4 regions of the Vibrio sp. YT-19(2023) genome follow, and region 3 is predicted to be linked to each of the others. Evidence: predicted binding sites of a transcription regulator. Region 3 holds the regulator's gene; each other region holds the start of a gene.
What was found. The regulator PurR, encoded in region 3, represses purine synthesis genes. The targets are predictions, from matches to a motif close to TNANGNAAACGTTTNCNTNA.
Positions count from the first base shown of each region.

Region 1: the regulator PurR is predicted to act here: its motif matches at 1,449-1,468, upstream of R7E78_RS23020 (phosphoribosylaminoimidazolesuccinocarboxamide synthase).
Region 2: the regulator PurR is predicted to act here: its motif matches at 1,277-1,296, upstream of R7E78_RS08930 (NupC/NupG family nucleoside CNT transporter).
Region 4: the regulator PurR is predicted to act here: its motif matches at 807-826, upstream of metK (methionine adenosyltransferase).

Region 1 covers NZ_JAWOQN010000054.1:12,048-14,258, forward strand. The annotation lists gene R7E78_RS23015 (alkaline phosphatase D family protein) at 1-150, shown strand, start outside; gene R7E78_RS23020 (phosphoribosylaminoimidazolesuccinocarboxamide synthase) at 229-1,332, opposite strand; gene R7E78_RS23025 (hypothetical protein) at 1,855-2,211, opposite strand, start outside.
Region 2 covers NZ_JAWOQN010000009.1:106,412-108,622, reverse strand. The annotation lists gene R7E78_RS08930 (NupC/NupG family nucleoside CNT transporter) at 1-1,136, opposite strand, end outside; gene R7E78_RS08925 (LysR family transcriptional regulator) at 1,394-2,211, opposite strand, start outside.
Region 3 covers NZ_JAWOQN010000004.1:95,421-97,631, forward strand. The annotation lists gene R7E78_RS04600 (TfoX/Sxy family DNA transformation protein) at 1-186, opposite strand, end outside; cyclic di-GMP riboswitch class I at 303-392, opposite strand; gene purR (HTH-type transcriptional repressor PurR) at 680-1,684, opposite strand; gene torD (molecular chaperone TorD) at 2,153-2,211, opposite strand, start outside.
Region 4 covers NZ_JAWOQN010000031.1:18,798-21,008, reverse strand. The annotation lists gene tkt (transketolase) at 1-656, opposite strand, end outside; gene metK (methionine adenosyltransferase) at 972-2,126, shown strand.

The sequences.
Region 1 (2,211 bases), on a different contig from region 3:
ATCAAACAGCGTGGCTTTATGCGCGTTACTTTTACGCCCGACAAGGCAGAGGCGACCTGGTATTTCGTATCAACGATTAAAGACAAAACATATCAGGTGACGACCAAGTCAGCCTCTACAACAGATGGCACTACGTTAAATATCGGCTAAACTGAGCCTAATACGAAAAAAGTCCGCAAGCTAGTGCGGACTTTTTATTGGAAAGCATTTAGCAATCTAGCGACAGTGCTAGTCAATCAATCCGTATTCTTTGCTCAGAACTTCGATGATTTCCGCTTTCGGATTCTCACTCAAATGAATCGGCTTGCCTGTAATCTTCTCGGCAATACCAATGTAGGTGCTCGAAATCGCCATCAAAGATTCGACGGGTAAAGCATTATCACGAGCGAGTGCTTCACGCTCTGGCATACGTTCTTTATTTAGCAAGATATCTGGGTCAGGGAAGTGGTTAAGTAGGAACTGGCGGAAACCTTCTTTTGAGTTCTCTACGATGTGACCTGCTTGGTACTCTTTAGCATCCCATATACGAGACGAGTCTGGTGTACCCACTTCATCCATGTAAATCAGCTTTTCATTGCCAGCAGCATCATGAACATAACCAAATTCGAATTTGGTATCGACAAAGATTTGGTCGATTTCTTCTAACGCTTGGCTGATAACGTTAAAGCCTTCTTTCAGCAATTTTTCGTAGAGTGCGATATCGTCAGCGCTTGAGAAGTTAAATGCTTCGTAGTTGTCTACGATGTTTTGACGAGTAATATTTACGTCATCCGCTTCTGGCACACCGGGAATGCCTTTTAGAATGCCTTTTGTGGATGGGGTCATTAGCAACTCTGGCAGTGCTTTGTCTTTTCCTAACCCTTCAGGAAGTTGGATTCCACAAAACTCGCGCTCGCCATTTGCGTAAGCGCGCCACATCGAACCCGTGATGTATTTGCGGCAGATGGCTTCGATTTTTACCGGTTTGGCTTTTTGTACAATCCAAACAAAAGGGTGAGGAATGTCTAGAATATGGCTATCTGCTAAGCCATTTTCTTTGAACAGTTTGAACCAGTGATTAGAAATCGCATTAAGCGCAGCCCCTTTACCCGGGACACCATTAAGACCACCTTCAGCATGCCAAATACAATCGAATGCAGAGATGCGGTCGCTAATTACCATGATAGCCAAAGGCGCATCTGGAGCGACATTGTATCCTTTTTCTTTGATCAGTCGGGCGCTGTCTTCTTCAGTTAACCAGTAAACTGAACGAACTTTTCCACTATGAACGGGTTTATGGGTGCGAATTGGCAGGTCGTCATTGACGGCAAGTACTTGATTAGCAAGGCTCATTGCGACATTCCTATCATCTTAATCAAACGTCAGAAAGAGAAGATATTCAGCAAAATGTGGGCGCTGAATAAATCGAATGTGGGCATCATACCAGAACTATTTTAACTCGCCAGAGAAAAAGCAAACGTTTGCCTGTTTTCTTTAATACAAAAAAAATACATGTAACTAAAAGTTAGATTAGAAAGTTAGAAAACCATGTAGCGATAAGGCTTACATGCCGATAATCTAACTTTTATCGAAATTATCTAACTTTTTGCTCATATTGCCTCATAAAAAATGAGCTCTGTGAGTCATAAATTTAGATCAAATTAAAGGCAGTAACATCTAAATTTCAAAGTCATACTAAAAGTAAACTCTGTGATCACACCCAGTGACCTCTGCCCGTAACTCGCTTCTGGACACAAACGTGTTATATATTTCACTAAATTAGCCAAACTTGAATTAATTGAGATAAAGCTATCTCAATTAATTATGGCATTTCAGTTTCCATAAAAAGGATCTGAAAATCTCAAACTTTGCTATTCACTCAGATGCAGTGAACCAGTCCTCAAGATAATGGAAAGGAACTGGATATCGGTAGCAGCGGCAAGCTGTTAGTACTAACGGAGCCTTTCCTTCAGTTACAGCTGACATTTTCTTGAATGAATCTGCCTCGCTACATTCTTGTTTTATATGCTCTAGCGCTGAACTACTATCCATAGGAAAGTCAGTTGATGCAGAGCCATGCGTATCAGAGTTAGAGTACATAGCGTCCTCACTATGTTGGTTTGGATACCAATATTGTAACGTGCTATGTGCCAGTTTTTCTGTGGCAAACTTTTCCAAATCTTGGCTTACTGAATCTAGTTTATACAGAGAGCAAAAAACCGTTAACAGCGG
Region 2 (2,211 bases), on a different contig from region 3:
ATCGCACGAAAACCATGCTTAGAAACAAATGCACGCTTTTCTGGTACCAAAGAGCCCAACCCGCCAATCAGCATCGCCATGCTTGAGATGTTTGCAAAGCCACACAAAGCAAACGTCACGATTGCTTGTGAGTGTTCACTAAGTTGAGACTTCACTTCTGCAAGCTGGATGAAAGCGACGAACTCATTCACCACAATCTTGTTACCAATCAGCGAGCCTGCTGTGGTTGCCTCTTGCCATGGTATACCCAACAACCAAGCGACTGGCGCAAACACAAAACCTAGGATGAGCTCAAAACTTAAGGGGGTCCCAATCAGATCACCTATCCAGCCTAACATTCCGTTTAGCATTGCAATGACACTAATAAACGCCAGTAACGTACCACCGACCGATACCGCAATGCGTACTCCCGCCATGGCACCATCGGCTAATGCTTCTACTACGTTGGTTGCACGTGGAATTTCAACTTGGCTAATGTCGATATCTGCTGCTTTATCCGTATCTTCTGGCATTAAAATTTTTGCCATCAACAAGCCGGCAGGTGCAGACATAAATGCAGCAGCAATAAGATAGTTGAGGTCGACACCCAGTGATGCGTAACCAACCAACGTTCCGCCAGCAACTGACGCTAAACCACCTGTCATAACTGCAAAGAACTGCGAGTCAGTCATGTGTTTTAGGTAAGGCTTTACCATCAATGGTGCTTCAATAGTGCCAACAAAGATATTCGCCGTAGCAGACAAAGACTCAGCACGACCGATACCCAGCAGCTTTTGAATACCACCACCGATAAAGTTAATGATTTTTGGCATCACACCTATGTGATAAAGACCTGAGATAAGAGAGGAGAAGAAAACGATGATACCCAGAACATTGATCGCAAAGGTGAAGCCCCCTGTCGCCAAATTACCGAATAAAAACGCAATGCCCTCTTGACCATAGTTGATCAAATTCGACACAACGCTGCTCACTGAATTCAGCGCATCTCGTCCTGCTGGTACATATAAAACCAACAACGCAAACAGTACCTGTAAAGCAAACGCAAACGACACTGTTCTCAGCTTTATATTTTTTCTATTTGTAGAAAGTAGCCATGCTAGGAATAGTATGGCTACGATACCAATAATTGAGTTCATAAAATGAATCCGACAGAAGGGGGATATGGAAGGCACCGGATTGTATAGCGGACTCAAAATGCTGCAAGTTGAGGATGTTAACAGTGTGAAAAGTTTAAGCGACCAATAACTGACCAATAAAATAACCACTTGAATTTATTTAAGATAAACGTTTGCTTATTTTAATTGTTTCCATATGGAAAATATGTTTCTGGTTCAGGAAAAATTTTTGTGAAGTGAATCACTTTATGTGTCGTTCTACAACGTCATTGATCCTGTTATTTAGGAATAGAGATGTAAGGTGCTAAACGTTGGTCCCAATGACAAGGGTTGCCGATCTTCTGTTTGATAAAGTTAATCACTGCGGATATTTTTTTTGGCATATGTTGGCGGCTTGGGTATACCGCATAAAACGGCATCGACTGGCTAGCTTTCCAGTCAGGTAACAGCTGTATTAACTTACCCGTTCTGAACTCATCACCCAGCAAGTAAGTGGCAAGGTAGGCAATACCCCAACCTGCAATAGCCGCATCCCGGACGGCTTCTGCCAGATCCACTGAATAGTTACCCGAGACTTTTACGTTCAATTCTTTCTGATCTTTGGTAAACGCCCACCCCGTATAGTCACGCTCCCAGCTTCTGTATATGAGGCAGTTGTGAGCAGATAGGTCATCCGGTTCTGTTGGCGTGTCATGTTTCAATAAGTAATCTGGCGATGCCGCAACAACAAACTGGCAATCCGTCAAACGCTGCGCAATGTAACCTTCAGGCAAATGCTCGTTGTTGGTTACCCATAAATCGAGCCCTTCGGCTAACATATCGACCTTATAGTCAAACAGATGTACTTCCACTTGAAGTTGAGGATACAGTTCGCGTAACTCTTGAATCGCTGGAATAATGTGTAAGGTACCAAATGATTGCGACAACCCAAGACGTACCAAACCTGCTACTTCATCCCGCTGGGTTTCCATCTCTAATGTGGCACTGCTCACCGCTTGTACCACTTGCTCACAGTGATGAAAAAAGGTTTTCCCTGCCTCTGTCGGCGTAAAGCTTCGCGTAGTGCGTTGAACAAGCTTGATACCAAGAGACGCTT
Region 3 (2,211 bases):
TAGCCCTTGTTTCTCGAAGTCAGATGAAGTTTTTTGGTCTGCTCTGATATGAAGCTGATTGTTTACCACTAGTGCAAACATTGTTTCATCAGCGAATAGTCCGAAGCCACCAAACATTGAGCGCGACTTGATATTACCAAGTGCCTCAAATAGCTTCATAGAGTCTTTGAGTATCGGTTTATCCATGTTTTGTTATCTCGGTGTAATTAATATTACGCCACCAAAAGTCAGGTCCGAGAGAGTAGCAAACATGCGTAAAAACAATGTCATTACAGAGTAAAGTCATTGCTTACACACTTGCCATCGGTAACCCCGCTACCTTCCATATCGTAATATGGTTCAGGCCGGAGGCTTTGCGTCCCACTCTTTCGAATGGTTTGCCCTGTGCGTGACACAATGAGCATACTTCTTATATTGAATTAACATCACGGTTTAGCGTTAAAAGTGTGATTTCGGTTCAATAAAAATGATAGATTGAATGCTCTATTTTGCATATGGAAAGGTGCAAATTGGCCTTTGAAAAGGAGTTCTTAATATATATTACATTTATATAAAACAGGGAGTTAACGTTAGTCAATTGTTATTAGAGTGGTGTGAAGTATTAGAGAATGCTTAATTTTTCCAAAAAAATAAGCGCCCCTGTAGAGCGCTTATTTAACACGGTTAAATACAGTGAAATTTAGTTCATTTTTTTCACAGTATTTCGAATTACAAGCTCAGGTTGCATTTCGAAAATTCGTTTTTCGTGTTCTTTATCTTTGATACGCTCAAGTAGAATTTCGAATGCATTTTTACCAACACGACGTTTAGGTTGGTGGATAGTCGTTAGCGGTGGAGAGAAGTATTCTGCAAGCTCGATGTTGTCGTAGCCGATCACTGAAATATCTTCAGGAATTTTGATCCCGTTTTGTTGCAAGCGGCTCATTAGGCCGAGAGCCATTGTGTCGTTAAAACAGAATACCGCCGTCGGGCGCTTGTCCATTGCGGTAATTTTATCTGCAACTAATACGGCCGTATCACATTCAAAGTTACCTTCAAGGATCCAGTCTTCATTTACAGCTAGGTTCGCTTCGCTCATTGCGCGACGGAAACCTGCAATGCGCTCTTGGCAAGCAAGCTTTTCAAAATGACCGCTTAGACAAGCGATATCCGTATGACCATTGTCAATCAGATGTTTGGTTGCAATGTAGCCACCTTCTTCTGAGTTATCCATGATCTTGTCTGCTTGTGAGCTCTCTGGGCCCCAATCCATGACCACTTTAGGAATGTCCGCATGACGGTCAAGCATCTCTTTTAGTTCTTCGGTTAAGTCAGAACACATCACTAGGATGCCATCAACGCGCTTTTCAGCCAGCATACGAATGTAATCGCGTTGTTTTTCGTAAATCCCGCCTGTGTTACATAAAATCAGAGTATAGCCTTGGCGGTAACAGTAGCTCTCAACGCCATCAATCACTTCTGAGAAAAATAGGTTAGTTGATTGAGTTACTAACATGCCAATCGTACGAGTTGAGTTGCATTTTAGGCTGCGTGCAACGGCACTTGGCGCGTAATTCAGCTCGTCAACGGCTTTCATTACTTTTTCTTGCGTTGCTTCTGCAACGAAACGCGTTTTATTGATAACGTGCGAAACTGTCGTAGTGGAAACGCCGGCTAAGCGAGCAACGTCTTTTATCGTGGCCATAAATGGTGTCCTGTATCGAGCTACTGAAATATGTCGTATTGGATGTACCTGATGCTCTAATGGTTTCACACCTAGCAATATAAAATTGGCGCTAAGTGTCTCGGCAGCGGTTGATCCAAGTGCGACAAAAGGGTACGTAGCAGCATCGGTCGATGAATTTTATCTTTTTTCTATCTGATGAGAAATTGCCATCAACCTGTTAAGAAAACACAAAAACCGCTATATTTCAGCGGTTTACATATAAATCATATTTAATCGTTTGCGCTCACATTTTAGCCCTATGTGGACTGACTAGCAATGTTTTCAGCAAGAGATTTGTGTATTTGAAGTCACATTTTGACTGCTAAATAACCAAGCGTCTTTGCGCTAAGTTAAGGCAAACGAATATTATACCCAAGTTACTTACAATTGGTCACTTTCAGGCATACAGGAAGCCCGATAGGCAGGCTCCCTAAAAATAGGCGGCAATTATTCACCAAGAAGGTAGGCGCTGTCTAGTTTACAAAATGCAACTAATAGTTTCGCGA
Region 4 (2,211 bases), on a different contig from region 3:
TGACCATCGACTGCTGGGATTACATGCCAGCCGTACGCTTCAAAACGCTTAGGTGTATCGTCAGAGAACCAGCCTTCAACGTGACCGTCGATAGAAATGCCGTTGTCATCCCAAAACGCGATCAGTTTGCCTAGACCTAACGTCCCAGCAAGAGAGCATGCTTCATGCGAGATGCCTTCCATTAGACAGCCGTCACCCATGAACACATACGTAAAGTGGTCAACGATATCGTGACCTTCTTTGTTGAACTGTGCCGCTAGTGCTTTCTCTGCGATCGCCATACCAACAGCGTTAGTGATGCCTTGACCTAGAGGACCCGTTGTTGTCTCGATACCAGGCGCGTAGCCGTACTCTGGGTGACCTGGGGTTTTTGAGTGCAATTGACGGAAGTTTTTCAGATCGTCAATAGATAGCTCGTAACCGCTTAAGTGCAGTAGAGAGTAAATAAGCATTGACCCATGACCGTTTGACAGCACAAAGCGATCGCGGTCGGCCCACTCTGGGTTTGAAGGGTTATGGTTTAGGTGAGAGCGCCAAAGAACTTCAGCGATATCAGCCATACCCATTGGTGCGCCTGGGTGGCCTGAGTTAGCTTGTTGAACACCATCCATGCTTAGAGCACGAATTGCATTGGCAAGATGTTTACGAGACGACATGTCTGCTCCTGAGTACATTAAGCGAAACGAAAAGTAGGTCATAATTCTCTCAAAGCCCTGTTGGGTGTGCAAACGTTTTCCAGTCCAAAACCTCACAAATATTGCACCTTTCGCGCCAAATCGTTCGAAGTTCTTAAAATTATCAATAAATCAGGCAAACGTTTGGTTATAACAAAAACCAAAAAAGAGCTTGTAATTCGAGCAATCAAATTTAGAATAGACGTCTAGATGTAGATACACCTACAAAAATTAGTATTAATTTGCGCTGGAGAGTTTATCATTCCCCAGTTTTAAACCAGATATAGTGGAGCTAACATGGCTAAGCACCTGTTTACTTCTGAGTCAGTATCAGAAGGTCATCCAGATAAAATTGCAGACCAGATTTCTGATGCGGTTCTTGACGCGATTCTAGAGCAAGATCCAAAGGCTCGTGTTGCATGTGAGACTTACGTTAAAACCGGTATGGTAATGGTGGGTGGTGAAATCACGACTTCAGCATGGGTAGACATCGAAGAGTTAACTCGTGAAACCGTTCGTGAAATCGGCTACGTACATTCAGATATGGGCTTTGACGCAGATTCTTGTGCGGTACTAAACACAATCGGTAAACAGTCGCCAGATATCAACCAAGGTGTTGATAAAGCTGACCCTAAAGAACAAGGTGCAGGCGACCAAGGCATCATGTTTGGTTACGCTTGTAACGAAACTGAAGTACTAATGCCAGCGCCAATTACTTACTCTCACCGTCTTGTTCAAAAGCAAGCAGAAGTTCGTAAAAACGGCACACTACCTTGGTTGCGTCCTGATGCAAAATCTCAGGTAACATTCCAATACGATCAAGGTAACATCGTTGGTATCGACGCGGTTGTTCTTTCAACTCAACACTGTGACTCAATCTCAACTTCAGACCTGCGTGAAGCGGTAATGGAAGAGATCATTAAGCCAGTGCTACCTTCTGAGTGGATCAACAAAGAAACAAACTTCTTCATTAACCCAACCGGTCGCTTCGTAATCGGTGGTCCTATGGGTGACTGTGGTCTAACTGGTCGTAAGATCATCGTAGATACCTACGGCGGCGCAGCTCGTCACGGTGGCGGTGCGTTTTCTGGTAAAGATCCATCAAAAGTTGACCGTAGTGCAGCATACGCAGCACGCTACGTAGCGAAAAACATCGTAGCGGCAGGCATGGCTGACCGTTGTGAGATCCAACTTTCTTACGCAATCGGTGTTGCTGATCCAACGTCTATCATGGTGGAAACGTTCGGTACTGAGAAAGTATCTCACGACATCATCATTGAAGCGGTTCGTCAATTCTTCGACCTACGTCCATACGGTCTACAAGAAATGCTTAACCTTCTTCAACCTATCTACAAGAAGACAGCGGCATACGGTCACTTCGGTCGTGAAGAATTCCCGTGGGAAGCGACAGACAAAGCTGCACTTCTACGCGATTTCGCTGGCATCAAATAATCAAGCCAAGCAAGAATCAATCAAGCCCTCGCCTATGGTGGGGGCTTTTTATTTTCAGCAACTTTTATCTAGCCATTTCGGCTCA